3 regions of the Paenibacillus hamazuiensis genome follow, and region 2 is predicted to be linked to each of the others. Evidence: riboswitches for the same ligand, from Rfam matches in the RefSeq annotation. Region 2 holds a riboswitch; each other region holds the start of a gene.

Region 1 (9,839 bases), 2.3 Mb from region 2:
TTCGAACGGCACCGCTTCCACCACGGCGCCTTCCGGCAGCAGGTGCGGCGCTTGGTGGTACGGCTTGAAGTCGGGCGTGCTCGCCAAATACTTTTGCTGATCGCCCCACTTGTGGCTGCCCGGCACCATCCACATGCAGCCGTTTTCGATGGTCGCGTCGTCCAGAGCGACCCAGGCGCTGACCAGATCGGCAGGTTGGATAATCGGCCAGAGCGGGTGGTCCTGGTGCCATTTCGTCGGCCCCCCTGTAATCGGCGGCTTATATTGCACCTGGTCGTGCCATATGCGCACCGTATCGGTCCGCATCAGCTGGGCGATTTCTTCGCAAATGCGCGGGTTGCAGGCGTGTTGGAAGAAGGCGTCGCTGGCCATCCATATGTTCACGATCTGTACGACGGTTTCGCGGCTTGTGATGGACATTCCGTAATCGGCGCCGCCATCCAGCAAATTGCGGTTAAGCACCGGCTGTTTTACGGATTTGCCGGCAATCACCAAATCCAGATCCTCACGCAGACGCTCCACCTCTTCGTCGCTGAGAACGACATCGCCTTTAAGAAAACCGTTCTCGTCAAATTCTTTTATTTGCTCGTCGGTCAACATGGCAATCATCCTTTCCGAAGGTTAGGTTTCGGTAAGACTTACAATTTGAGAATAGCAGGAAATCCGGTTCATTGTCGTTAGAGCTTTCGCAACATAAGTTGCACTTTTCACACAAGTTGTCTGCTGCAACGCTTTTTGCATAAATTGTCTGCTATAATATGGAAGGATGTGAACAAAGGAGCTGAGAACATGCAGAGTCATGTCCATGTCGGGCCGCTTTCCGCGCTCAGGCCCACCGTCAATTTTGCCAACCGCATGAGCACTTCGCCGAGGCAGGAGTGGGGACCGCGCATCATACCCGACTGCCAGCTGCTGTACGTCATCTCCGGACAGGCGGAGCTTGCGCTCGGCCCCGAGCGGTTTCTTCTAACCGCCGGAGACTGCGTTTTTTACGGCTCAGGCAGTCCGCACCGGCTGATGTCGTCGGAGTCCGATCCGTTCATGTTCGCAAGCATCCACTTTAACTGGGACAGGGAGTCGCCGGAGCCGGTACACCCTGTTCCGGGAATCGTCAATTGCCGGTTCGAAGACTTGTCCACGCCCGCAGCCGCTTATTTTGTTCAAGTAAACGAATACGGGGATATCGCCATCCCTCACCGGTTTGCGATCCCGAATCTGGAAGGGCTGTTCATGCAGGTGGTGCGCGAATACCGGTTGGAGGAGATCGGATACGCGTCCACGCTGCGGGCGCTGTTGACCCAACTGCTCGTCGTGATCGTTCGCCATCAGATCAGCGGGCTGCAGACTTCGGCCGACAGGAGAAAAATTGCTCCGGCCCTGGAGGCGATACGGAAGCATCCGTACATCAGCTGGAAAACGGAAGAGCTGGCCGGCATGTGCGGCTATCATCCGACTTATTTCGCTGCGCTGTTTCGGGAAACGGTCGGACATTCGCCCAAGCATTACCTCGTTCTCGAGCGCATACGGAAGGCGAAGCAGCTGCTGCTTGAAGCGGAAACGGTCGAAGAGGTGGCCGAGAAACTGGGCTATACGAGCATTCATTATTTCAGCCGCAACTTCAAATCGGTGACCGGACTTACCCCGTCAGAATTCAGACAGCAAAGCGTCGAGCTGTAACCATAAAAATTTGGAGGTCAGATGCAAATGAAAATCGGTCAAGGCGAGTTTCAGTATGAAGTCGTAAACGGCTGGGCACGGCTGCCGGAACATGCGTCATTCGGCTATACCCACGGAATAGTTGTCGATTCCGAGGACAACGTGTACCTATTTCACACAGGGGCTCCGTCTTTGATGAAATTTGACCGCGAAGGTCGTTATTTGTCCGGCTGGGGAGAGTTTCCGGGAGCCCACGGATGTCTCCTGCACGAGGAGGCGGACGAAGCTTATTTATATTTGACCGATACAAAGCTGGGGATTGTGGTCAAAACGACGCTGGACGGCAAAGAAGTGCTGCGGATCGGTACGCCGGAAATGGAAGGAGTGTATGATACGGAGCGCAGATTCGTTCCGACCGACGTCGCCGTGGCGCCGAACGGCGATATTTACGTGGCCGACGGATACGGACAATCGTGGGTTCACCGATACGACCGACGGGGCGAACGCATCCAATCGTGGGGCGGCAAAGGATCGGAGCCGGGCCAAATGTCGTGTCCGCACGGCGTATCCGTATGTCTCCGGGGGAAAGAACCCGAGCTTTATGTCGCGGACCGCGGCAATAACCGGATTCAGGTTTTTACCTTGGACGGCGTACACAAAAGGTTTGTCACGGACGATTTAGATATGCCGTGCAGCTTTTACTTCCGCGGCGGGGAAACGTATATTCCGGATCTTCACAGCAGAGTCACGATTTTGGACGGCGGCGACAGGCTGATCGCCCACTTGGGCGAAGATCCGGAAGCTTTCCGCCAGACGGGCTGGCCGAATTTGCAGAAATCGTATTTCCGGCCGGATAAGTTCAGCTCGCCCCACGGGATTTGTGTAGATTCCAAAGGCGATGTGTATGTGTCCGAATGGATTTCGGACGGGAGGGTGACGAAGTTGAAACGAATGTAAATAAAATATTTTCGAAAATTCAGAAAAATGATAGCGCTTACTAGTAAAAATATGTTATTATTTTTGTAGAATTATATTATCGCTTAAATCGTCGAAAGGGCAAAGCCATTGAAAAATGGCGGCGCAAAGCTACAGGGGCTAACGTTAAGGGACCCCCATAAGACATTATCTCCAGCAGCAAAGTTGATCTTCGCTTTTTGGGGGTTCAAGCTAACAATGCCAGCCAGCTGCCGAATCGAGCATCCTCCGCCGATTTATGCGAATCATGCAAAGGAGGCAGTGTTATGTTGTCCGAATCGCTCCGAATGTATTTGCTGATGGCGGAAATCAAAGCTTTAAAACAATGCATAATCGACCGATACGAGCAGTGCGGAAACTTTCGTGACCCTGTCCTGCTTAAGCTCAGCCAAATTTTGGACAAAAGGCTGAACCGGCTCAGCCGGTCGCAGCTCAAGCAGCGATTGCAGGCGCACGCTGTCTTGGAGCATCGGTAAAGCTAAAAGGTACGCATAGCGGAACATTGTCTGGAATAGAAGTCTGAGAAATCAGGCTTCTTTCTTTTTTGTCCGGCAACTGCGGTTTAAAGTAAAAAAAACACACCGCATTGTAAAAACGCGATTCTTTCGGCCTTAATTGAGAGCGGTTACAATGTAGCTATGACAAACAGGAGGTGAAGAACGTTGAATCCTGCGACTTGGGGGAATAAAGCGGGAAATGCTGCACAGACCGCAAAACCGGCAACGGCGTCCCGCTCCATGGGCAGCTTTCGAAGACGGAAAGCGTTTTGGTGTTATTTGTTTATTTTGCCGCAGCTTTTGATGTTTCTTGTATTCACGCTTTATCCGATCGCGATGAGCTACGTTTACAGCTTTTACCGCTGGAACGGATACGGGCCGCTTGAGGAATTTGTCGGGTTTGGCAATTTTGTGGAGACGGTGTACGACCCGGTTTTTTGGAACGCGTTCAAAAACAACTTTGTTTTTATGGTCTCGTTAGTTTGCGTGCAGGTGCCGCTCGCGCTTATCCTCGCGATCGTTCTCAATTCCTCATGGCTTAAAGGTTCCGCCGCTTACCGGGCGATCTTTTTTCTGCCGGTCGTGACGACTACGGCGGTGGTGGGGCTGGTGATGCGGTTTATTTTCGGCGCCTACAAGGGGCTTGTCAACGAGGTGCTGATCAAGCTGGGCTTGCTCGACAAGCCGGTCGACTGGATCGGCTCCATCGATACGGCGCTGCTGATCGTTATCGTGGTAGGAATATGGAAAAGCTTCGGGATGAAAATGATCTATTGGCTGGCCGGGCTGCAGTCGCTGCCGAAGGAAATTTATGAGGCGGCCCGCGTGGACGGAGCAAACAGCCTGCATCAGTTCCGCTACATTACGGTGCCGCTGCTTCTTCCGGTGGGAAGCGTCATCGTGCTTCTATCGGCCGTTAACGCGCTGCACGTCTTCGATCTGGTCAAGGCGATGACCGAGGGCGGACCGGCCTTTGCTACGGATATGGTCGATCTGTACATTTACCGCTACGCCTTCTCGAGCGCCGGGGAAGCGAGAGTCGGGTTTGCTTCGGCGGCGGGCATTTTTTACGGCATTGCGGTGCTGTTCATCTCGCTGCTACTCGGCGCATTGGTCAAAATGACCGGTGGCAAGTCATCGCAAGGACATTGACATAGGGGGAGAAGCTCATGCATCTGCAGGGAATATATCGCGGGCTGCCGAAGGCGCTAACGCACGCGGGCTTGATCGCAGTCGGGATCGTCTGGATTTATCCGTTCATATGGATGGTCGCCTCATCGCTCAAGACGAATTCGGAATACTTGACGGGAGGGTTGTCGCTGCTGCCGCAAAAGCTGCAGTTCGAGAACTATGCGCGCGCCTGGAAGACGGCTCATTTCTCGACGTATTTTTTCAACACGGTCATCGTTACGTTGTCCACGGTAGCCTTGGTTGTCCTGCTTTGCTCGCTGACCGGCTACGCGCTCGGCCGTTATCAGTTTAAAGGTCGCATCTTATTCGTTTCCGCAGTGACGGCGACGATGTTTATGCCGAAAGGATTTACGATCATTCCGGTATATTCGCTCATCAATGCGATCGGCCTGAACAACACGCTGCTCGGCGTCATTTTGGCCGAATCCGGCGGGGCGCACGTGCTGTTCATCCTGCTGTTCATGACCCATTTCCGCGGGCTGCCCAAGGAACTTGAAGAGTCGGCCGAAATGGACGGCTGCGGGTTTCTCCGCACCTTCGTGCAGATCATGCTGCCGCTGTCCAAACCGATTATCGCCACTACCGCCATCATGCAGTTTATGTGGACTTGGAATTCCTTCCTCATTCCATTAGTATTTACTTTAGGCAAGGAAAACCTGCGTACGTTGGGAGTGGGGATGTATCAATTCGTCGGAGAGCACAGCATCGATTACACGGGGATGGCGGCGGCGGCCAGCATCTCGCTGCTGCCGATCATCGCGATTTTTCTCTTCTTCCAGCGATATTTCGTGGAAGGAATTGCAGGTTCGGTCAAAGGATAACGGGGCGGGTGTCCGGCTATGCTGAGGCTTGGAGAAAAGCTGCTTCTGGCGCTCAAGGATGCCAGCGTCGTCAAAAAGCTGTTCCTCGCCTTTTGTCTGGCCAGCCTGATTCCGCTGCTCATGTCGGCTTTCGCCTTTCATAAAAGCGCTTCCAAGGTTCTTGAGGAAGAGCTTGCGGTCAATACCGCGGAAATACTCAAGCAGGTGGACAGCAGGCTCGGCTCTTTTATCCAGGAAACGGAACGGATGGCAAATATGGTCCGCTTCGCCGAAGCGACGATCAATTTTATGGATTTGCAGGAGCTGAGCGACGACCTGTTTACGATTCAAACCTACGGAGAAATCCGCAAAATGCTTTGGTCGATCGCGAATCTGCGCAGCTTCCTCGCGGGAATTTACATTATCAACGATCATGGTCTTGCGGTCTATGCGAACTCCGAAAACCGGATCGTGCAGACGAAGTACGATTTTTCCTCGCAGAGCTGGTATCGGGAAATCAAAAATAACAAGCAGTTTCGCCTGTATCCCGCGCGGGAGCAGGATTATGTCGATCGGCAGCCGGTGGTGAGCTATGCCGGGCGGATTTTCGACGTGAACCGCAATCTGGACAGAGGCACGCTGCTGATCAATTTTCAGCCCGACGTCATCGCTTTTATGACGCAAAACATCCAGCTCGGCAAAACGGGATACGTGTTTCTGATGACGCCGGACGGGAAACGGGTCAGCCAAGGGGGCAAATTTCCCGAGGGCCTTATCGCTCTGCCCGAATTTGTCGAAGGACTACAGAGCGAAAGCGGCCATCTTATCCTCCCGTATAACGGGGTGAAAACGATGGTCAGCTTTTTTACCTCGCCGGCGACCGGCTGGAAAATTGTCGGTGTCGTCCCTTTCGAGGAAATCGCCGGGGGCATTCAAAACGTGCGTTATACGCTGTATGTCATTCTTCTGCTGGCTGCGGTGCTGATCGCCATTTTGTCGGTTGTTCTTTCGCGGGTGATCACCCGTCCGCTCAAAAGGCTCGAGGACAACATGCGCAAGGTGGAAAGCGGCAATTTTACCACCACGGCGGAGCGGTGGAGCCGCGACGAAATCGGCCGCCTCGGCAAAAGGTTCAACCGCATGGTGAGCGAGCTCGAACGGATGCGCGAGGAGATTTATTTGTCCAAGCTGCGGGAATACAAGCTGGATATGCTGCACAAGGAAGCGGAACTGAAGGCGCTGCAGGCGCAAATCAATCCGCATTTTTTGTACAACACGCTGAACACGATCGCCTGCATCGGGGAAATTAACGAGGTGGAGGAAATCTCCGTGATCAGCGGCTGCCTGGCCACGATGTTCAAATACAGCATAAGCCCGAACCATTATGCGACCTTGCACGAGGAGCTGGAGCACGTTGGCGCCTATATGAAAATTATCGGCATCCGCTTCCGCGAACGGATCCGGTTTCATCTTGAGGTTCCGGATGAGCTGATGAGCGCGCATGTTGTCAAGCTAACGGTGCAGCCGATCGTGGAAAACTGCGTCAACCATGGGCTTAGTCGCAAAATAGGAGAAGGCAACATCTGGGTCCATATTTTTTCCCGTGAGGAGAACCTCATTATCCGTATTGTCGACGATGGAGTCGGCATGACGGAGGAGAGACTCGCCGAACTGAACGGGCAGTTAACCCGTCCCGGTCTTTTGGAGCGCCGAATGAAGGACCATATCGGACTGCTTAACGTTCGCCAGCGGCTTCATTTGCATTACGAAGAAAGAGGAAAAATTCATCTGAACAGCAGGTTAGGCCAAGGCACAGTGGTGGAAATCGGGATCCCGATGGGGACGGCGTGAGGAGGGAGCGTCATGTACAACGTGCTCGTCGTCGATGACGAATCGTGGATGTGCGAGGGCATGGTCCATATCATTCACAAAACAAACGAGCAATTCAGGGTCGTGCGGACGGCGGAAAACGGTCTGGACGGCCTTGCCGCGCTGCAGGAACGTCAGGTGGATGTTGTGGTGGCCGATATATGCATGCCGGGCATGGACGGACTGGAAATGCTCCGCCGGATGCGGGAGGAAGGGTACCGCCAGCCGGTTGTGATCATTTCGGGGCATAACGAGTTCGACTATGCGAAAACGGCGATTCGCTACGGCGTGTTCGATTATTTGCTGAAGCCGGTGAACCGTCAGGAAATTTCCGGAGTGCTCGGCAAGCTGGCGCAGAGACTCGAAGAGGAGGGAGAGTATTCCCACGGCCAGAAGCCGAAGGAGGAGCCTTTCCGCCAGGAAGAGCTCCGCAGCGGTGCGCAAATCGTGCGGATGATGAAGGAGCAAGCACAGCTGAAGTATATGGAGGACTTATCCATCTCCGTCATTTCCGATCTGACGGGTTTCAATCCGTCGTACCTCAGCCGCATTTTCAAGCAGGAAACCGGGAAAGGGTACGTGCAGTATTTGACGGAAATCCGCATGGAGGCGGCGAAAAAGCTGCTTATCGGGAGACCGGAGCTGCATGTGGCCGAGGTCGCCCGTTTATCGGGGTATTGGGACGAAAAGCATTTCAGCAAGCAGTTCAAAAGGGAGGTTGGCGTGACGCCCAGCGAATTTCGACGAGGAACCAACGAAACTGCCCTCGGGTAAGAAATCGACACTCGAAAGTAAAAAATCGATTCTTTTGGCGACGGATGACAGCGGTTACAATGAGGGCACAGCCTGCAAAGCGGAGGGCGCGTCCTTAAAATCCGAGGCAGGCGAACGCGATGGTTGAGGGGGAGTTACCAATGGCATCTAGCAGAAAAGCGACGGCTTCCGCGCTGGCGGCATTCATGCTCGCATCCGCGGCGCTTGCCGGCTGTACCGGAGGAAGCGGCGACGGAAAGCCCGGCAGCGAGTCGGGAAGCGCAGGGAAGCTGGGGGAGAAAGAAGCGGTGATCCGGGTATGGGGGCCGCATGATTTCATGAAGGGCGACGAGAGCCCAGGGCAGATGATGGTCAAGGCGTTCAACGAGAAAAACAAAGGCAAAATCCGCGTGGAAATGAAGTACATGCCGTGGGCCGAGTACAACACCGCGATACAGGCGGCCGTGACATCAAACGATTTGCCGGATATTTTCAACCTGCCGCAAAACATCGACTTCCAGCAGGTGCTCTCCTCGAAATGGATTCGGCCGCTCGACGGCATCGTTTCGGATGCGTGGAGGAAGCAGTTCTACAACGGGGCGTTCGCCGAAGGGGTCAACGTGATTGGCGGCAAAACGTACACGTGGCCGATATTCGGGCCGCAGCTGAATCAACTGCTGTACTACAACAAGGACGTGCTGAAAAATGCCGGGCTCGATCCGGATAAGCCGCCGAAAACGTGGGATGAGCTGAGGAGCATGGCCAAAACCGTCACGGAAAAAGGCAAGGGAGACGTCTTCGGCGTCGTGTTCGCGCTGGCGGAAAACGGCTACGCCACCAACACCGTGACCGGTTTTGCGGCGGGCATCAACAATTTGGAATCGGGCGGCTTCAACTACAAGACCGGAACCTACACGTACGATTCCAAGGCGATTTCCGATTCGGTCAAATTGATTTTGGATTTGAAAAAAGACGGCAGCATTTTGCCATCCTCATACAACCTGAAGCATCCGGAGGCCGGTGCGCTGTTCGGTCAAGGCAAAGCGGCGTTTCTGTTCGACGGGCGATGGAGAATGTGGCTGATCAAGCGGGATACGCCGGATGCCAAGTACGGGATGGCGGCGCTGCCGACGCCGGCCGGAGAGCCGATGATCATGCATCATACGCTGGCGAATAACGGCGGCTTTATGGTCTCGGCAAGCACGAAATACCCGGAAGCGGTTGGAAAGTTCATCGAGGAAGGACTCGCCTCCGAGCTGTTTTACGAAGGCTTCATGAAAAGCGGCGTCGGGCTTTCGCCGATCGAGAAGCTGAACGCGGACAAATCGAAATATCCGTACCCCGAATACGAAGTGTTCGCCAAGCTGCATAAAGACGTGCTGCGTCTTCGTCCGGATCCGGCGGTCCGCAACCCCGAGGCGACGAAGGTTTTGGTGGAGATCGGCGGAATGGGGCAGCCGAAGATCAAGCCGAGCTTTAACGAGCTTTTGCAGGCGATCATCATGGGAGCCGAGAAGGATCCCGACAGTGCGCTTAGGGCATATAACGAGAAGATGGCCAAGGGCTTTAAGGACGGCCTCGAGAAAGTGAAGCAAAGCGGAGCCAAAGTCGACGCTTCCGATTTCAGCTTTCCGAACTGGGACCCGAAGAAGGATTACACGGATCAGGATTATGCCGCGCTAAAAAAATGACGGGAGACGGTTATCCATGACGGAAAAACTGAACGTGATCGTGTTTTTTACCGACCAGCAGCGGTGGGATACGACCGGCGCGCACGGCAACCCGCTGGGCCTTACGCCGCATTTCGACCGGATGGCGCGAGCCGGCACCCATCTGTTCAACACTTTCACCTGCCAGCCGGTGTGCGGACCGGCGCGCTCGTGCCTGCAAACCGGACTGTATGCGACGGCGTCCGGCTGCTACCGCAACGGCATTCCGCTGCCGCCGGGCAGCCGCACGCTCGCGCATTATTTTAAGGATGCGGGGTATGCGACCGGTTATATCGGCAAATGGCACCTCGCCGCGCACGAGCCGGTGCCGCAGGAGGAGCGGGGCGGTTATGAGGAGTGGTTGGCCGCAAACCTCCTCGAATTTTCTT
Region 2 (9,839 bases):
TTTATCGCTGGTTATGCTGATTCCGTTCGGACTCATGGTGCTGACGTCCCTTAAGACGATGGGCGAAATTCAAGCTCCGCAGTTTGTGTTCATTCCGCAGCATCTGTCGCTGGACAACTATTTTCAAGCCATGCAGAGGGGCAACTGGGCGCAATATTTCGGCAATTCGCTTTTCATAACCGCGGTGACGGTCGTTGTCAGCCTGCTGATCAACTCGGTTGCCGGTTACAGCTTTGCCCGGCTCCGGTTTAAGGGCAGGGACCTGTTGTTTCTCATCTCCCTGATCGGACTTATGATTCCGCCTCAAGTTACGATGATTCCGGTTTTTCTCATCCTGAAGCATATTCCTTTTGCCGGGGGCAACGATTGGACCGGCCAGGGCGGGCTCGGCTGGATCAATTCGTACATGGGGCTGATCGCTCCTTACGTGGCGGGGTCGTTCGGTGTCTTTCTGTTCCGCCAGTTTTATCTCAATTTTCCGAAGGATCTGGACGATGCTGCGAAGATGGACGGACTCAGCACGGTGAAGACATATTGGCAGATTTATGTGCCCTTGAGCAAACCGATCTTTGCCACGCTTGTCGCGCTGAAGGCGACACAATCGTGGAACGAATACACCTGGCCGCTTATTGTAACAAACAGCGACGCCATGAAGACGGTTCAACTGGCATTGACATTGTTCCGGGACGAGACCCAGGTGCAGTGGAACCTGCTGATGTCGGCTACCACGCTGATCGTACTGCCGCTGACGATTATTTTCCTGCTCGCCCAAAAGTATTTCATTGAAGGCATCGTCACAACCGGGATCAAAGGATAACGGAGTTTGCAGGCGAAAGGGGACTCACGTATGAACATAGTATACATGCACACGCACGATACGGGCCGGTATATCCAGCCCTACGGCTATGCCGTGCCGACGCCGAATCTGATGCGGCTGGCCAGGGAAGGAGTAGTGTTTCGCCATGCGTATTGCGCGGGTCCGACCTGCTCCCCGAGCAGAGCGGCGCTGCTCACGGGAATGGCGGCCCACTCCGCGGGGATGTTCGGCCTTGCCCATCTGGGGGCGCAGCTCGACGATTACAGCAAGCATCTGGTTCCGTTTTTAGGCGGAAACGGGTACGAAACAGCTTTGTGCGGCATTCAGCATGAGGCGCCAGAGGCGGAAATGATCGGATATGACCGCATTCTCGGCAACCCGGATTTCGATATGAGCGTGTTCGATTTCGACTCCGTAAGCTGGGATGTTTACAACGCGGAAGCGGCGGCGGAGTATATCCGGGGGAGAGGGGGCCGCGGCAATCCTTTCTTTTTATCGTTCGGCATGTTTAATACGCATTTGAACTTTCCGAAGGCTGCGCCTTCGTTGGAGACGGCTTATTTGATGCCGCCGTCCTTGATGCACGACAATGAGGCCAACCGCCGGCTGTGGGCCGAATATTTGACCTCCGCGGAAGCGGCCGACCGGTGCGCGGGCATCGTTTTGCAGGCGATCGAAGATGCGGGGATTGCCGATGAGACGCTCGTTATTTTTACAACCGACCACGGGTTGCCGTTCCCGCAGATGAAATGCAGTCTGTTTGATGCCGGCATCGGTGTATCGTTGATCATGAGAACCCCGCAGCGGCACCGGAAAGGCGAGGCGGTCGATGCGATGGTATCGCATCTGGACCTGTTCCCGACGATCTGCGAGATGACCGGATTGGCGGCGCCGCAGTGGCTGCAGGGCTGCTCCTTGCTGCCGCTGCTGGAGGGGAGGGCGGAATCCGTCCGCCCGTACGCGTTTGCGGAAATCAACCACCATGTGGAGTACGAGCCGATGCGCTGCGTTCGCAGCGACAGATATAAATATATCCGCAATTACGGAGAAACGGCGTATTTGACGCCGAATCTCGATACGAGCGGCTATCGTTCTTTTTTGCTGGACAACGGGTTTCTTCGTACGGAAAAACCGCAGGAGATGCTGTTCGATCTGTATCTGGATCCGGCCGAGCGGGTGAATCTGGCTCACAATGAGGCCTATCGGGAAACGATGAGGGAGCTAGCCGACGTGTTGGAGAAGTGGATGCGCGACACGGAAGATCCTTTGCTGAACGGGGCCGTGCCGCTGCGGAGAGGAGGAACGGCATGAAAGCGATCGTGCTTCTGCTCGACTCGGTGAACCGCCATTATTTAAGCGCTTATGGAGCGTCCGGCATATCAACCCCGAATATAGACCGGCTCGCGGCCCGTTCGGTCGTCTTCACAAACCATTGGGCAGGCTCGCTCCCCTGCATGCCCGCCCGCCGGGATATGCTTACGGGCCGCTTGGGATTTTTGGAGCGAAACTGGGGACCAATCGAACCGTTTGACCAGACGCTGCCCGAGGTGTTAAGAAACCATGGGATTTACTCCCATATTTCAACGGATCATTATCATTATTTTCGGGTCGGTGGAGAAAACTATTGCCAGCAATTTGACACGTGGGACTTTATCCGCGGGCAGGAAAGCGATCCCTGGGTGTCGCGGGTGAAGCAGGGGGAACGTCCCGAGCATCATCTCGGCAAATTCGTTCCGCAATATGAGCTGAACAGGACGCAGTTTCGGTCGGAAGAGGACTACTCCTCGCCTTTGACGATCCAATCGGCGATCCGCTGGCTGGACAACAACCGCGACGCGGACGACTTTCTTCTGTGGGTGGAAGCTTTCGATCCGCATGAGCCGTTCGATCTGCCGGACAGTTATTTGCAGGAGTATGGGGACGACTACGACGGCCCTTCCTACTACTGGCCTGAATACGGGCGGGTCAATGTGCCGGACGGCGCCTTGAAGCATATCCGCAAGCGGTATGCGGCGCTTCTGACCATGACCGACCGCTGGGTGGGCAGGCTGCTCGATGCGTTGGACCGGTACGGGCTGTGGGAAGATACGATGATCGTGTTCACCTCCGACCACGGATATATGCTGGGCGAACACCGCTTTATGGCGAAAAATGTGATGCCCGCTTACAACGAGATCGTTCGCATTCCGCTAATGGTTCACATGCCGGGAGATCTGCATGCCGGCAAGCGGCTGGACGCATTGACGCAAAACGTCGACCTGTTCCCGACCTTGCTTGACCATTACGGGGTGGACGTAAGCCGCTGCCGAAACAAGCTGCACGGCAAGTCGTGGCTGCCGCTCATCCGCGAGGAGGTATTCTCCATCCGGGAATGCGCCCTATACGGATACTTCGGCAAAAACGTCAACGTGACGGATGGGGAGTATACATACTTCCGCGCTTCGGTTCACGAAGACAATTCGCCGATCTATTTGTACACCGCGATGCCGACAACGATCGGTCATTATTACGGGACCGACCATATTGCGGACCCGGGACGGATCGAGATGGGCCCGTTCCTTTCGTGGACCGGTTTCCCCGTATATAAAATACCCGGAGATAACGTGAAGATGAAGGATCGGACGCAATCCTTTCATGTGAACGGCGAATATATCCGGCAGCATCTGCTCTTCGACATTCGCGAGGATGCCGGGCAGAGCCGTCCCCTTCGGGATGAAGAAGCCGAACGCCGAATGACGGCGCTGCTGCGTGAGGCGCTTATGGAGCACGACGCGCCAAAGGAGCAGTACGAGCGGCTGGGACTTTCGTAAAGGGAGTGCTTTTTAACAATGCGACTTCGTGTTGCATTGTTTTTTTCACTTTCCTCATTACCATAATTTCCCTATTCTGCGGTTGCAATTTTCACAAAAAAGTTACTTGCAAGATGGAGAAAATCGGTATAAACTAGCTAAGTTAAGGTTTGATATGTGAAATAAATCACAACCAGAGTCAGGAATGCTCACAGGAAAAAGGAGGAGTCAAGTCATGTCCCCAACTGAAGGACAAGTGCAAGAAGTACAGACTGCGGTCGCAGAGACGGCGGCAACCACGACCCAGAAGCTTGATATGGCCATTATGGACCAATTGCTGAAGCCCGAGGTTCAGCAATCGCTGACCGAGCTTGTCAACAATTTACCCAAAATCACGGAGATGGTGAATACGCTGACGCAGGCGTACGATCTGGTTAAAACGGTGGCAAACGACCGCGTCTTCATCGACGATTTGAAGCACGGCTTCGAAGAGTTCGTTAAGCCGATACAGGACAAGGCGAAGGGCATTGCCGTCGCCGCAATCGAAGCGAACGACCGCGCCGAGGCGGAAAACGCGCCGACGATCGGCGTTTTCGGATTGCTTAAAATGCTGAAGGATCCGCAGATGCAGAAGACGCTGCGTTTCACCCAGGCATTCCTTGATGTTTTGGCGGAGAAAAAGAGATAAGGGGGACATTACTCATGGCGAAGCACATTGTCATTTTGGGAGGCGGCTACGGCGGATTGCTTACCGCCCTGACGGCACGGAAATACATCAAATCCGAGGATGCGGCGATCACCTTGATCAATAAGACGCCTTCCCACCAAATTGTTACCGAGCTGCACCGGCTCGCGGTCGGCGGCGTGAGCGAAGGCAATGTCGCGCTGCCGCTCGGCAAGCTGCTCAAGGGCAAGCAGGTTGAGCTGATGGTGGATTCTGTAGAGAGCATCGATCTGAACGGCAAGCAGGTGCGTCTTGCCAGCGGTTTGACTACGGCGTATGACAAGCTCGTCATCGCGCTCGGCAGCGAAACGGCGTTTTTCGGCATTCCCGGTCTTCAGGAAAGCAGCATGACGCTGAAGTCGGTGGAGGAAGCAAACCGCGTGCGCGCCCATGTGGCCGCACGTCTCGACGCGTACCGCGAATCCGGCAACAAAGCGGATGCAACCTTCGTGATCGGCGGAGGCGGTTTGACCGGCATCGAGCTGATCGGGGAAATGGTCGATACGCTTCCGGAGCTGTGCATTCAAAAAGGTGTTAACTTTGATGACATTTCGCTTTACTGCGTGGAAGCGGGCCCTGCCATTCTTCCGGGTTTTGCGCCGGAGCTTGTGGAGCGCGCACATGCATCGCTTACAAAACGCGGCGTCAAAATTTTGACCGGCGTGGCCGTAACGGAAGTGCAGGGCCGCAATGTCATTTTGAAGGACGGCACGTCGATCGAGACGAACACGCTCGTATGGACCGGCGGCGTCACGGGCAACAGCGTGGTAGCCGCTTCCGGCATCGAGAACAACCGCGGCCGCGCCACCGTGACGGCAGGCCTGAAGTCGACCTCGCATCCGGATGTTTTCCTGGCCGGCGACAGCGCCGTCGTGATGAGTCCGGAAGGCCGCCCGTATCCGCCAAGCGCGCAGATCGCATGGCAGATGGGCGAAACCGTCGGCTACAACCTGTACGCCGAATTCAAAGGGCTGCCTTTGAAGGAGTTTAAGCCGGTATTCTCGGGAACGCTCGCCAGCCTTGGACGCAAGGACGCGATCGGCACGATCGGCGGGAGCCAGCTGCGCCTGAAAGGCACGCCGGCATCGCTGATGAAGGAAGCGAGCAACGTGCGGTATTTGTCGCACATCAACGGGCTGTTCTCGCTCGCTTATTAAACCTGTTCGCAACAAGACGGAATTGAATGCTTATTTTTGGACCCGGGAGACGACACTATGAAAAAAGTGAAGATCCCGGGTTTTTCGCTTCCGGTAGAAAACGGAGGTCCGGCCCGCAAAAGGGAATGGAACGAATAATACCGAAACAAATTAGAGCATGAGAGGTAGAGGCAGGTTGCGTGCAACGATAAAGAAAATGATTCCGGCCGCATGCATGATCCTTGGCATCGGTCTGCTCGCTTATCCTACGGTGAACGACCGCTATGAGAGCTACCTGCAGCAAAAAATTTTGGCGCAGTGGGAAAGTAACCTGCTGCTTCTCGATCGAACGGAGCCGGAGACGGGGCCGGCGCCCGATGTCTCCGCTGCGCCCGTGCCCGAAGAACGCTTGCTCTCCGGCGCTCCGCTTATGCCTTTGCGCGCGGAACAACCTGCAGCTCCGATTCCGGTTCAAACCCCGGTTGCGGACGAAAACGTGGAGGGCGTTCTGGTCATAGACAAGATTAATTTGAAGCTGCCGATCCTCAAAGGGGCGACGGCAAAAAATATGAAAATCTCCGTTGCCAGCATCGAGAATACCGGAAGACCGGGAGCTGTCGGCAACTATGCGATCGCCGGGCACAGGAATCTGACCTACGGAAAAAACTTCAACAGATTGGACGAGGTCGAGGCGGGAGATATCGTCGAGGTGGACGCAGGCGGCCGCAATTACCGTTACAAAGTTGAAGAAAAACTGTACGTTTTGCCGAAGGAGGTTTGGGTGTTGAAAGGAAACGGCAAAGACCGGGAGATTACCTTGATCACCTGCCACCCTATGGAAAACCCGACCCACCGAATTGCGGTCAAAGGAAAATTGATTGAAGACGGGAAATAATTTTTTTCTGGTCAAAGCTTTGAATATGTGGTACATTACAAAATAAGACAAGTTTCTTCATCATTCATATATGATTTCGGTTCTTTCCACCGATAAAGGCAAATTTGGCGAAAGCCAAAGACGCAAAGCTACAGGGCCTTCCGCAGCATTCGTGCTGTGATGGCAGCCAGTTACCGAAAGGAGAGTTTTTTTATGCTTTCCAGGGCTCTCGTAACCGTGTTGTCGGCGTTGTTCTTACTGATCGCTGCGCCGCAAGGCATAGAAGCCGCTTCGGCGGTCATCGACAAAAGCTCTCTGGGTCAAGGAATCATTACGGTGAACTATCCCGACAATAAAGACGCGAAAGCGATAGTCCGCATTGCCAAAGGGAGCGTTAAATATGATTATGCGCTGGTCAAAGGCGGACGTTATCCGCTGCAGCTTGGAAACGGCAGCTACAGCGTTCTGATTGCGGAGGCGGCGGAAGGCAGCAAATATAAAGTCATCGCGCAGGAAAGCTTGGATTTAAAGCTGGATAACGAAAATGCCGTATTTTTACAATCTATCCCGATGATCGATTGGAAGCCGGAATCGAAACCGGTCGTCGAAGCCAAGGCATTAACTGCCGGCGGCGGGTCGGACAAAGACAAAGTTGCCGCAATCTATGCTTATATTACCAAGCATTTTACATATGATTACGAGAAAGCGAGCGGCGTGGATGCCGGTTATCTCCCTCAGCTCGACGAAATTTACGATGCTTCGAAAGGTATTTGTTACGATTTTGCGGCAACTTTTGCCGCAATGGCGAGAAGTGTCGACATTCCGACCCGTCTCGTTATGGGGTATGCCAACGAAGCGCCCGATACATACCACGCTTGGAATCAAGTTTTTTTGAAAGAGAGCGGCGAGTGGATCACCATCGATACTACATATGACGCCGTCCGACTGCAAAACGGACAAGAGACTCCGTTGGTAAAAGATGCGAAGGATTATACCGTCAGCAAAATATATTGATACGCCGCTTGTCAAACATCCCGAATACCGATACCCGCCTTTGTTTCGAGGCGGTTTTTTTGCGTTGTTTAGAAAAAGTTCAGATCCATATTTTAGAATGCTACAGGGGCCTTAAAAATCCAATTTTATGCAGAAGGAGGGGGACGGATGGAAAAACGGACATGACCGGAACAATCGGTATCTTAAATAAGGCAACTAGACCGAGAAAAAAATGGGACGAAGAGGAGAAGGAGAGGCGTTGAGAAGCAAATGCTAAAGAGAAAGATCAGCACAATGCTGGTCGCACTTATGATTTTAATGCAAGTTTTGAACGGATTCGGCTTGGCTGTGGCCCGAGCTTCGGCTATTCCGGAAAACATTTTGACCAGCGTGACGATGGCGGTCTACGACAGCCAAGGTCAGGTAGTAACGGACAACGTTTACGAGCAGGGCTCCAAGGTACGGCTCGACTACGCGTGGTCGCTGCCAAACGGTCATGGCTACCGTGCGGGGGATACATTTACGTTTTCGCTGCCGCAGCAATTTTTATTGTTTAACGATTTTGGAGGTCTGTTGAAAATCGATGACGACGATGTCGGAACGTTTCAGGTAACTGCAGCCGATCATCGGGTCGCGATGACTTTTAACGACTACATCGAATCGCATTCCTACGTTCATGGCATTCTCACTTTCAACACGCAATTCGACGTTAAGCAAATAACGGGAAGCACCACCCAGACAATCGTCATTCCGGTCCACGGCGGCGATCAGGTGTTTACGCTTCGATTCAAGCCAAACGCGGTATCGACGATAGATAAAAGCGGCGCACCCGATGGCTTTAATGCCAAAAATATCAATTGGTCCGTCGACGTGAACAAGATGCTGGATTCCGTGCAAAACGCGGTGGTAACGGATCCGATTCCGGCCGGGCTTTCGGCGCCGGTCACAGTGGCCGTTTATCAATTGAATGTGAATCTGGACGGAACGGTAAGCCAAGGCGCGCCTGTGACACCCGATCGTTATACGGTGGATACGACCGGAAATTTGCTGAAAGTCAGCTTTAAGGACGACCCTATGCAGAATGCATACCGCATCCGGTTTACGACGCCGATCAACGATATGGATAAAGTCTCGTTTATCAATACGGCAACATTCGCAGGCAGTAACAAAACGCCGGCGAGTGCAACGGCTACCGTTAACGTTCAGTACGGAAGCGCGTTGGCCAAGTCAACAACCGATTATGATTCGAAGACGCAAACCGTCGGTTGGTCCGTCAAATACAATTACAACGAAAAGACGATAGCGCAAACGGATGCGGTCTTAACCGATTTGTTCAACGATACGCAGCAATTGGTTGCGGGTTCGCTTCATGTTTATCCGATTACGCTGGACGCGTCCGGCAAAGAGACGCGGGGCGGCGAGCTGACCGAGGGTCCCGCCGGCCAATACACGGTGACTCCGGAAAACGCTGCGGGCAAGGACGGCTTCAAGCTGCAATTCAACCATGCCGTAACCTCTGCGTACGAAATCATTTACCAAACCCGCGCGGTCGGCCGGGTCATCGATGACGCAAAAATTACGAACAAGGTTACCTCCGCAAGTGGAGGAAGCGGTACCGCCACCCGTGATATCACTCAGGCGGTTGTCGTCAAAAGCGTCTACGGAGTTGATTACAAAGCCAAAACGGTAACCTGGAACATTGTGTTAAACGGCGACAGCCAGCCGATGAGCGGCGTTACGCTTACGGACAGGTTCCCTAACGGAGGGATGAAATGGCTTCCCGACACTTTGGTGATTACGGATGGGACGGGGAAATTGAGCAGTCCGGCAGATTACATTCCGGATAGCAGCGTTCCGGTGGAGGAAGGTTTTACGATTGCATTTAACAATGATCTTTCCGGACCGGTGTCGATCAGCTACAAAACGGAATTTAACCAGGATTGGATCAGACCGGAGGGCAGCACGACGGATTTCGTCAACGAAGCCGTTGTCGATTGGACCGACAGTTCATCTGTAAAACGCACCAAAACGGTAACGTCCAAGTTTATCCCTAGGGATGAAGAGAAAAATAACGGGTTCAAACACGGCACCTACAATGCCGCTGCGAAGCAGCTGACTTGGACGATCGGAGTGAACTACAACGGCAAATCTCTGGATAACGCCGTTGTGGAGGATTCGCTGGAAGCGGGGCAAACGTTTGTCGGCGGCTCCCTCGTACTGTACAACATGATTATCCCGGCGAACGGAAATCCGTCCCAAGGTACGGTCGTGGACAGCACTTACTACAGCTACACGGTGAACGGCGACAACAAGCTGGTCGTGACGTTCCTGAAGCCAATTTCCGACCCGTATTTAATCGAATTTAAAGCGAGCCTGGACGGGCGGTTGATTGACAGCAAGATCAGCAATACGGCCAAGCTGTTTGACGGAACGCGACCCGTTTCCAAGAACCTGACAGGTTCGGTTAACATCCCCAACGGGGGAGAGTATGTTAACAAAAACGGTG
Region 3 (9,839 bases), 2.2 Mb from region 2:
AAAATCTCCAGTCGGGAGGCAAGCTGTCGCGTTCGGATACGGCATTCGTTTGACCCCCGTCATTCTTCAAAGTGAGCCGCTGCCGTGCTGTGCCGATCAACTGCTCTTTCGCAGCAGTCAGCTGTCCGGCCAGCTCCGGCGGGATCGACCGGTCATGCTCGTACGCCGCTTTGGCATCGTTTACCGTGCGGGTCAGCTCCTCCGGCCAGCCGGGATTTTGCGCCATCTCCAGCGCCGGCTCGGACGTCTTGAGCGCTTCGGCCGATGTGATGCCGGCCGCCGTCAGTGCCGCCGCGAGCGTCAAAATAACAAACCGGGGAGCTTGCTTCATCGTCTTCACCTTTTCCTATAATTTTCCACCATATGTTAGACGACGATAAAATAGCCGAAGTTGCAGCCTGGCCCGGAAAAATTTCAATTCCCTCTCACGAACCGCGCGTAGTAGGAGTTATCCGGTATCGCGCGGATAAGCCGTTCTGCCAGGTCATTCATGCGGGAGAGCAATCCGCGGGCTGGCCAGGCCGCCGGAAGCAGCTCGTCCGGTAGCATCGGATCGATCAAATAAAGCTCGCTGATCGCCTCCCCCAGCTGCAAATAAGCGACAAATACGTCCAGCGGCTCGGGCTCGCCGTCAAATATGCGGTTAACGACGGGTTCGAACTCGCTCACCAGCCAGCGCTCCTTCTCCCCGTACGCCGCAGCTACATCGCCGAGGCGCCATATACCGGCGGCCGCCTCCGGCGATAGTCCGCTCCCTTCCAGCCCGGCGCCGCGGAACACAGTGACCTGCTCTGCCGCATCATGTTTGGCGATCAGCTCCGCCACCTCCGCCTGGTATGGCCAAGGCGCCAAATAGACGCCGCCATGCAGCAGGCCGAAGCCCGTTTGCAGCAAATCTGCGCGGAATTGATCGCGCTTGCGGCGAAGCGCTTCGGGAAACTCCGCCAAAACCAGGTGCCATTTGCCGTCCCAAATTTGCCCGTACAGCCCGGGCTTCCTGTTGATGGAGCGGATAAAAGCTCTCCCCGCATCCGTGATCCGGTAAATGGAACGCGACGGAGAGTCTACGTACCGCTCCTTCTTTAAACGGGACAACGCATTGCGTATGTATGGCGCGGAATACCCCCTGCGCTCATAAATCCTGATCAATTCGTGAGGCTCCAGATCGTCAGCCCGCGACAGCAAAAATAAAACCTGTTTATCGATGGATAACAAATTTGTCCCTCTCCTTGACAAAGGCAACATTTGGTTATAACATAAATATCGTCGACAGATCATTTTATTGTTATATCGGTAGATCTACCCTATCTTATTGTACAACAAAACCAAATACGAGGAGAGGTTAAATATGTTGAACATTTATAAACGGAGCACTTTATGGGCCGGAGCGCTGCTGCTCGCCTTGTCATCCCCCGCTGCGGCAGGCGCGGAAGCCGTCAAACCGGCCGATACTCAGAAGGACGTCATGAAAAACGTCGCCTCCTACCAGCAGTGGAATACTCCTTTCAAAATCGTCTATAACGGCAAACCGCTGCAATCCCAGGGAATCATGATCGGCACCCGCATGCTTGTCCCGGTCCGCGAGCTGTTTGAAGCCGCAGGGGCCGCAGTGACGTGGGACGCGGATACGCAAACCTTGCATGTCCAAAGGAACGGGCTCTCCCTTGCCCAAAAGCTCGGGCAGCGTACCGTCATCGTCAACGGTACGTCTTATGAACTGGACAACGAATCGCTGCTCGAAAACGGCAGCTTCATGGCATCGGAGAAAATTGTGCCGCTTGCGCTCGGCTCGGAGCTCCGGTGGGATTCCGCCGGAAGAACGCTTGCGGTGAATGCCAGGCCGGACCACGAGTCTTTCCACATTAAGTCTGCCGCTTTTAATGCAAATGAAGATATTCCCGTGCAATACGCTCACGGCGGCGTCGCCGGGGGACGGAACATCAGCCTCCCGGTAAGCTGGGAAGGCGCTCCGCAGGGCACCAAATCGTATGCGGTCGTCATGTACGATATCCACCCGATCGCCGACAATTTCATCCATTGGAGTGTACTTAATCTGCCGGCTTCGACGAACCGGCTGGAGGAAGGCGCCGCAGGCCATCTGCCGGAAGGAACCGAATTAAACGCCTATTTCGGCATGGAACCTCCGCGTTATTCCGGCGACCACCTGTATCGCGTCGTTGTATTCGCCCTCGATACCGAGAAGCTGGAGGTCGCAAACGCACCCGTATTTTTCGAACAGCTCGAGCCGATCCTGAAGGAGCATACGCTCGCTTTCGCCGAACTGGACGGCTTCTTTAAGCAATAACGGAAAACCTTCGGGCCCGTCTTTCGGTGCAAAGTAACTTTGCAAATTAGGGCGGGTCTCCTCCTACTCCGCCGCATTCAGCAAATGCAGCAGCAGGCTTCCATGAAGCTAAAAAGAGCCCGGCCTAAGCCAAGCTCTGCACTATTCCTACTTCGCCGCCGCTTTGGCCGCCTCGATATCTTTGGCCGCCTGCTCATTCGCCTTGCGCAGCGCCGAATTGACGTCGGACTTGCCGAGAATTACTTCGGTAAAGGCGGCGTTCAGCTGCTTGTCGGCGAGATCCTCGTATACGTTTCTTTGCGGGATCGGTGCCGGTTTTGCCGGATAAAACGCCCTGATGTTTTTCCCCTTTAACTGAGGTTTGCTTTCTCCGAAAGCAGCGACGATTTTTTCGCTGTTTTTGATAACCGGAAGCCCGGTGCCGTCTTTGGCGAATTTGAGCTGCATCTCCTCGCTTGTCAAATAGGCGAGTATTTGGAAGGCGGCTTCTTTGTTTTTACTGCTGCTGACCACGCCTGCATACGTCGGATACATTTGCGAGCCAGTCCCCGGAGCTTCATTAAATGTCGGAAGCGTGACGGCGTCCAGATTCATATCCTCCGGAGCGGCAATCATCGCGCTGTTAAAATAAGCATACATGGCGAGCGTGCGGCTTTTCGTAAACAGATCCAGCTCGTTCGGCTTCTTGTCCTTCAGCTCCGCTCCGGGCACCATGTAAAACCGCGTATAATTTTCAATCAGCCTGCGGAACGAATCGGTCGCGATTTGCGGAGTATTCGTTTTAATATCGACATAAGGCAGTCCAAGCTGGTTGGTCCGCATCATATGGCTGGTCGACATCATCAGACCGTAGTACTGCGTCCCTCCCTCCACGCGCGTCATTTTCTTCGCCAGCTCATACGTTTCGTCCCACGTCATGCCGTCCTTCGGATAAGGAACGCCGAATTTGTCGAATAGGTCCTTGTTATAGATGAGCGTCTCCGCCGTGGTGAAAATCGGCAGCGCATACATGCCCCCGCTGCTGAAGTTTTTCATATACTCCACCATCGTCGGTTCCAGCCGGTTCAAATCGAAGTTGTATTTTTTGATCAGATCGGTGTGGTCCATTTGAAGCTTGTAGTTCGGAAATTGCGGCAAAAAGGCGATGGACAGCAGCATAATATCGATATCATTGCCCGATGTTATCACACCGTCGATCCCGACGTTTTTATCGTAAGGAATAAACTTCGGCGTAACGTTAGGAAACTTCGCTTTTATCGCATCGCCCATCAACTTGTTGAATTCGTCTTCGGTTGTCGCATTATTCGGACGGTAAAAGGTGATTGTGACAGGCTCGTTGCTTGAAGCCAAATCCTTCACATCCCCCGACTTCACCCCCTGATCCCCTTGAGAAACGCCGCCTCCACCCCCGCAGCCGGCCAAAGAAACCGCAGCAGCGACGGACAGCGACCAAGAAACCGTCTTCCGCCATGACATGACATTTCCCTCCCCTTCTTCGTAAAAGCGCTTTCAACATATTGTACCAAGGGAGGGCGGCGGTTTCGTTAGCGGATATTAAGAAATTGTTGTCTATTCTTCATTTCCTCGCCTATCATCCGAATAAAAGGTCCATGATCGTTCCCAACCTTCCCGATGTATGTCCTCTCAGCACATCGGGATTATACACCTCGACAAAACCGCAATTCGTACAAGACACAAATAAAAAATGGTTATACTCAATATCAAAAATTTTGCTCAACCCTGTTCCGCTCATGGAAACTTCTTTGGTTAAACATTCATTGTGGTTGCATTTCGAGCACCGGAACTTGTTCATGATGATTTCTTCGATGCTGGCATGCATAATTGCCTGATCGACAGAATTCGTTTTTGGTTGAACATGTTCGGGCAAAACCTCGTGTTTGCACTCCGGACAAATATTATCGACGAGTTCGACTTCGCAAGAGAACCACGGGCATTGAATCATAAGCCGTCCCTCCGTTTTGGATTATCCTCGCTCGATATTTTGAATCATCATTCCGGTGGTTAAATGGCCGGATTTTGCGATTTTCGTCGCCAAATAGCGAACGTTATGCTTGGATATACTGCCCCATATCGAAATATGACGATCGGTCGACAAGCCCTGCTCCCGCAGCGATTCCAATTTTTTCGGATTGTTTGTGATCAAAGTGACCGGCTTTGAACGTAACCCCCGAAGCACGCGGATGGCTTCGTCATAAGAACGTTGATCGTCCGCAAAGCCGAGACCGTGATTCGCTTCCACTGTATCGAAGCCTTCTTCCTGCAGCAAGTATGCCAGTGATTTGGCAAAAAGCCCGATTCCGCGTCCCTCGTGGTCGGCTAAATAAAAAAGAGCGCCGCTGCCATTGTCCGCGATCATACGCAGGGCGCGCTGCAGCTGGTAACCGCAGTCGCAGCGCTTGCTCCCGAAAATGTCCCCCGTATGGCAAATGCTGTGCATCCGGACAAGCGCCTGCTGCGAATGGGAGAAATCTCCGAAAACAAGCACGGAGGATTGCTGAAATGAAGCAAGCTCCGCCTTCGGCAGCATGTCGAGCAGGTCTTCCTTTTGCACATCGGTTTTTTCCGTGTTTAACCAAGTGTACCATTGAAAGGTGATTTCCCTATCTTCGAGCTGAACGGGAAGCTGAACCGGACCGACCAAAGCGATATCCGAAGCTCCCGGCTGCGTTAAAATGGTCATCTTGTCCGCCAGCATTTCTCTGACTAGGCTTGTTTGCATCAACGTTCCGCTCCTTGTATAAGATGGCTGCTGTTTGCTTCCGCAAAATCGTGACGGACCCGTTTCACTATGTGCTGACCCATGCTCTTAAAACAAAAAAACTTTGCGATCAACGATATTTGCGACAAAAAAATCCCCGCCATCGTTGCCGACGACAGGGATGGAGATATAAAACATCACGAAGAGACCGCAGAGACGGTCCTTCCGGGATTCTCCAAACGATACGGCAACTGGCTGGCATCGGACTGCAGCACCTGCAATCCCTTAGCCCCTGTAGCTTTGCGTCGCTAATTTTCACTAGCTTTGCCTGTTCGATTTCTCCAAAACACAAACTAAATATAAACTACAATACCTGAAATTACAAGGGTCATCCCCAAAATTCATCCAATATTTACTTGGAAGCCAGAGTCACAATCCAAGAAAGCTTTCATTCAAGTAGATGTTTTTTTTCAACATGTTTCTTACTCTTGCCGCGGTTTCTTTTCCTTTGATCAGATTAAACATTCTGTGCAGCAAGACCCATCTCAGACAAGCCATTGCTTCGAATAATTCCAGTTCATCCGCTTCATATCGAGTTGCCGCCAACAGGGCCGAACGGTAAATCGAGCCGTTTCTTTCACTCACAAACACGGTGATCAAAACGATCGACCAAGCCAGATCGTACCTCGGATCGCCCATTTGTCCATTCGTCCAGTCAATTACGGTATACCTTCCTGCGGTTTCCAAAATATTGCCTAAATTAAAATCTCCATGAATCAATTTATCCTGTTTCATTTGGCTTTGCTTAACGAGTTGAAGGAGCAAGGGATGTATATCTTTATGTTCTTCCACTCGCGGATAAAAATAAGTTACAAAGTCGTATTTTCGAACGATGCTTTCGTCCAAATCTTCAAGCGGGAACTTGTGAATGCCGGTCAATATTTTCGCAATTTGAGCAAATAACGACTTGTTCACTTTCCTTACTGGTTCGCCGTCAAAACTTGTTAACAATACCTGGTTATTATTGTTATCCAGTCCCCACCCCAAAGGTTCCGATACCGATAACCCCCGGTCAAATAATGCCTGCAGCAGCTTGTACTGATTCTCGATACTGGGCTTCGATGACCGGTTCCATACTTTGAGCACATAGTCGGCTCCTTTTAGACGAATTCTTGTCACTTCAGCCTCGAGGCCGGGAGCCAAAGGGATTGCTTCAATTGAGTCGCTTGACGAGAGCAGCACATCAACAACCCGGCTTTTTTCTTTCCAACGGATGCCGCTGATCGGGTTCATGGCACAAAATCCACCTCAATCTTTCCTTCTGCTATCATTGATTAGAATGTCTAGTCTTTCTATGATTCTTTCGTCGTTTTGAAGTTTTTTCCTTAGTTTGTAATCGATGCTGCTCAGTCCAAAAATCATAATTGAAAAACGTCATAATCTTCCGGTAATTTTGAAGCGGAAGGCTTATTTTTACAGGCATTAATAATTTCCAGCTTTAGCTTAAGATCGTACATTTCATTACATTTCTCAATAATTTCTTTTAATGGTTCAACGAAAGCCATTTCCGATTCCAGATATATAACTACCATGTATACAGCCACTTTTATTTGTTCAGAAATCATATATTGGCATAGCTGCTTTTCAATCCCGTGCTTTAACTTTTTATTTCTTGCCAGCTTCACTTCGATCAATAATCTTTCATTCGATCCCCTGCTTAATTTAAAATCTACAGGTCCTCTTCCTGTGTTTGCTTCACGAGATATATTAATATTATTTAAACTAAAAAAAACAAAGGAAATACCAAAAAACAGGTTTTGAACCGACGCTTCATCCCTTGGTTCCTGCTCGTTATCCCAAAGTAATTTGTAAATACCACGATTCATAATCGAGTGTTGAAAATATTTTATTCCTTCCCGGACTGTCCGCTCAAAATTATCGTCTTTTGAATTTTTGGTTTTTGACAGTCTCAGAAATTCTTCCTCTATATCAGTGGGCATCAAATCAGTATAAGTATGTAAATTAATTCTAAGTTGTTTAAATTGGGTATCTGTCATCGTTTTAAAGCAAGAGTAGTATAAGGCGACATCCAAAAAATCAACATCCTGAAAACAATTATTATAAAAAAAATCAAACTTAAAACGGTTTATGTCTTCAAGGCTCCAATCCTCATCCTCGTCAACGAAATTTTCAAAAATGGCTTCATTGGTATCCGTATGTTTAAAAAACAACGCTTCATTATTTTCTTTCCAGAATTCTTCATCGGCTTCTTCGCAATACTCGATAATGTTATACAGAGCATACTCGTGCAATGGAGTTAATGTATGTATAAAATCGTCTCTCGTCCAATAAAACAATTCCTCAACAGCCTTTATACACTTTGCTTTCCTGCTAAAATAGACCAGTTCCGGAAATATATCCGAATACAGGTCATCAAAATTTTCATCCAGATCCTTTTGAATGTCCATATAAAAGTGGATAAAAGATTCCAAGTGAGCATTTGCAGCTTCTTTTACTTCGTCTGGAACACCATGATAAATTTCAATCATTCTTAATCCCCTCGATTTTACGTCCAACACCGGTCACAATCCGACAACTTCCCCTTCCATTATACCAATCAAACCATTTATTAGAAATTAAAAAGGGAGCTCACAAAGTTTGTAAAACTTTGCAGTCTCCCGATGTTTTCGTTTTCTAAAGCCCCGAGTTCAAAATGTGTCAGAGCAGCGTCACGACAACGTCTCCCACTTGGCCCACAGCTCCGGTGGGTTCAACTCGTATACTTCATTCTCCCTGAACATGAATTGATGCATGATAAACTCCCTGCGTATCGTCGCGAAGTCGTCATGAAACCGTTTGATGAAGTCGTTGATTTCTTTCTCCGTATATTTTCGGCCCTTGTCCAGTTGGGAGACGACATGTTCCAGGACGATCAGCTTTTTCTTAAGCTGGACGGGAACATGCTTTAATTTGCCCTCCGCTGTAAAAAAATTTTTCAGAACGGAATCCTTTAACCGTTTGTTTTTCTCATCCATCGCTTCGGGACCTCCTGGCGCGCTAACGTTTTTGTAAATCAACTCGACCGTAGCCGCCGAGCTGCTTTTAAGGAAGTAGTGATTCAGCGAAAAATAAATCGTGTTTTTATCGCGCCGTTCGTTTATCAGGCTCGCTTCGCGAAGCTTGGCGGCATGATGCGTGACGGTTGCTGGAGATATGCATAATTTTTCCGCCAAAATCTGGCCGTTCATTTCGCCTTCCGCCAGAAGGATCAGAAATCGGATCCGCGTCGGATCGGCCAGTGCTTTATGGTAGCTGACGACTTTATCCAATTGCATAACGGATAGTTCACCTCATTATTTCATCATAATCGAATTTGGTATTTATCTAATTAGATAATAATCTAATTACAAACGATTGTAAATAGGCAAAACAAAAAGCCTGTTTGCACAGGCTTTTTTAAAAAAATCGGCTTTATCGGCCTTAAGCTTCTGGCTTCAAGCGTTCTCCCAAAGATTTTTCAGCGCTTCCGCATAGTTTTGGAGCGCCTGGCGCGCCGCCGGCGTGATGCTGTCAGCCATTTCGTCGCGGGTCAAATGCTTGACGAAATTGTCCAGAAATTTCGCCGCCTGCTTCACCGAGCCTTTGTCGTTTTGATGGCGAGCCTGATCCAGGCTGCCCATCAGCTGCGGTACGAGCGGACCGCGAACGGCCCCTGTCGTCACATAGCCGTCCAGCAAAGCAGATAACGTATCCCAAGTCGGAGTTACCTTGAACGTAATTGCCCCCGTCTTCACGTTGCCCGCAGTGTCCTCCGCCTTGAAGTCAATGCGGCTCTCCCCGAGCAGCCCGGCAAGCGGCAGAGCGGCTTGCGACGCGTAGGTAGCGCCCGCAACCGTAAAGCTCGTGTTCGCAATGCCGGACAAATTGTCCGAAGCCCGAAGCTGCAGCGCGAGCGTCACCGTATCGGCGAACACTGCACCGTCTGCCAATTGCTGCCCGTTCGCGAGTAAGGTCGCCAGCGGGGCCGATTTATCTATGCGGAACGTCTGCGCATTCTCCGACTCGGCCATTCCGTCTTCGTTCAGGTAACGGTAGCTCAGCGTATGCGTGCCTTCCTCCGTCAAACGGATCGGCGAGCCGGCATACTCCTGCCAAGCGGCCTCCGCATCCGTCCGGTATTCGACCCGCCCGACGCCGGGCTCCGTATTCAGCGGACTGAGTGCGACGCTGACGTCCGACCGGTACCAGCCGCTGTGCTCCGTTCCTTGCACCTTCGACTGTACGACAATGACGGAACCGGGGCCGACATCCGAGACGGTCAGCGGCCGTCGACGAACCGGGTCGCCCGAATATTCGTCCGCACCGGTATCCGCTGCCTGGCGCGGCTGACCGTCCATATCTTCAACGAGCAGCGGGCTGCTCCACATCGACGCGTCGATAGCCGGGCTTCCCGCCGTCAGCCTGCTCACGCCGTCCGCCTGGACAAGCAGCGGATCGATCTCCCGGATCTCGTCCGCGGTTCGCGAAACGTTCGAGAGCGTTCCGCCGCCGAACCCGATGTTTCCGTAAAAGGCGGTGTTTGTTTCTTTCATTTCGTTATACAGAGGCCCGCCGCTGCCGATGACGATGTTGTTCGCCACAATGCTGTCCACCGGTGCGTACGTATAGCTTTTGCCGATCACAATACCGGAAGAGCTGCCGACGATCGTGTTGTTGAACACCTGGGCGCGGTACACCCGCCAATGTTTGGTCAGTACGGACGAATCGTAGTTTTTGCCGTCCGGCCCCGCATCGTAATCGCCGCCGTCGATATGA

What was found. Region 2 has a riboswitch for cyclic di-GMP ahead of MYS68_RS02520 (transglutaminase-like domain-containing protein). Riboswitches for the same ligand answer to the same signal wherever they lie in the genome.
Region 1: linked by a shared signal. The riboswitch ahead of MYS68_RS12790 (Spo0E family sporulation regulatory protein-aspartic acid phosphatase) and the one ahead of MYS68_RS02520 (transglutaminase-like domain-containing protein) in region 2 are both predicted to bind cyclic di-GMP.
Region 3: linked by a shared signal. The riboswitch ahead of MYS68_RS12490 (GTP cyclohydrolase II) and the one ahead of MYS68_RS02520 (transglutaminase-like domain-containing protein) in region 2 are both predicted to bind cyclic di-GMP.

Annotation. Positions count from the first base shown of each region.
Region 1 covers NZ_JALRMO010000001.1:2,915,370-2,925,208, reverse strand. The annotation lists gene MYS68_RS12805 (phytanoyl-CoA dioxygenase family protein) at 1-600, opposite strand, end outside; gene MYS68_RS12800 (helix-turn-helix transcriptional regulator) at 790-1,677, shown strand; gene MYS68_RS12795 (NHL repeat-containing protein) at 1,705-2,613, shown strand; cyclic di-GMP riboswitch class I at 2,702-2,759, shown strand; gene MYS68_RS12790 (Spo0E family sporulation regulatory protein-aspartic acid phosphatase) at 2,898-3,107, shown strand; gene MYS68_RS12785 (carbohydrate ABC transporter permease) at 3,294-4,280, shown strand; gene MYS68_RS12780 (carbohydrate ABC transporter permease) at 4,298-5,140, shown strand; gene MYS68_RS12775 (sensor histidine kinase) at 5,159-6,970, shown strand; gene MYS68_RS12770 (response regulator transcription factor) at 6,983-7,762, shown strand; gene MYS68_RS12765 (ABC transporter substrate-binding protein) at 7,903-9,432, shown strand; gene MYS68_RS12760 (sulfatase family protein) at 9,449-9,839, shown strand, end outside.
Region 2 covers NZ_JALRMO010000001.1:617,223-627,061, forward strand. The annotation lists gene MYS68_RS02490 (carbohydrate ABC transporter permease) at 1-817, shown strand, start outside; gene MYS68_RS02495 (sulfatase family protein) at 848-2,128, shown strand; gene MYS68_RS02500 (sulfatase) at 2,125-3,627, shown strand; gene MYS68_RS02505 (helical membrane plugin domain-containing protein) at 3,842-4,294, shown strand; gene MYS68_RS02510 (NAD(P)/FAD-dependent oxidoreductase) at 4,309-5,487, shown strand; gene MYS68_RS02515 (class D sortase) at 5,663-6,361, shown strand; cyclic di-GMP riboswitch class I at 6,449-6,539, shown strand; gene MYS68_RS02520 (transglutaminase-like domain-containing protein) at 6,554-7,354, shown strand; gene MYS68_RS02525 (collagen binding domain-containing protein) at 7,604-9,839, shown strand, end outside.
Region 3 covers NZ_JALRMO010000001.1:2,848,951-2,858,789, forward strand. The annotation lists gene MYS68_RS12465 (tetratricopeptide repeat protein) at 1-331, opposite strand, end outside; gene MYS68_RS12470 (PaaX family transcriptional regulator C-terminal domain-containing protein) at 415-1,215, opposite strand; gene MYS68_RS12475 (YbhB/YbcL family Raf kinase inhibitor-like protein) at 1,349-2,305, shown strand; gene MYS68_RS12480 (extracellular solute-binding protein) at 2,453-3,781, opposite strand; gene MYS68_RS38835 (zinc ribbon domain-containing protein) at 3,897-4,268, opposite strand; gene MYS68_RS12490 (GTP cyclohydrolase II) at 4,290-5,045, opposite strand; cyclic di-GMP riboswitch class I at 5,268-5,363, opposite strand; gene MYS68_RS12495 (aminoglycoside phosphotransferase family protein) at 5,454-6,317, opposite strand; gene MYS68_RS12500 (hypothetical protein) at 6,443-7,573, opposite strand; gene MYS68_RS12505 (DUF2087 domain-containing protein) at 7,754-8,359, opposite strand; gene MYS68_RS12510 (polysaccharide lyase 6 family protein) at 8,519-9,839, opposite strand, start outside.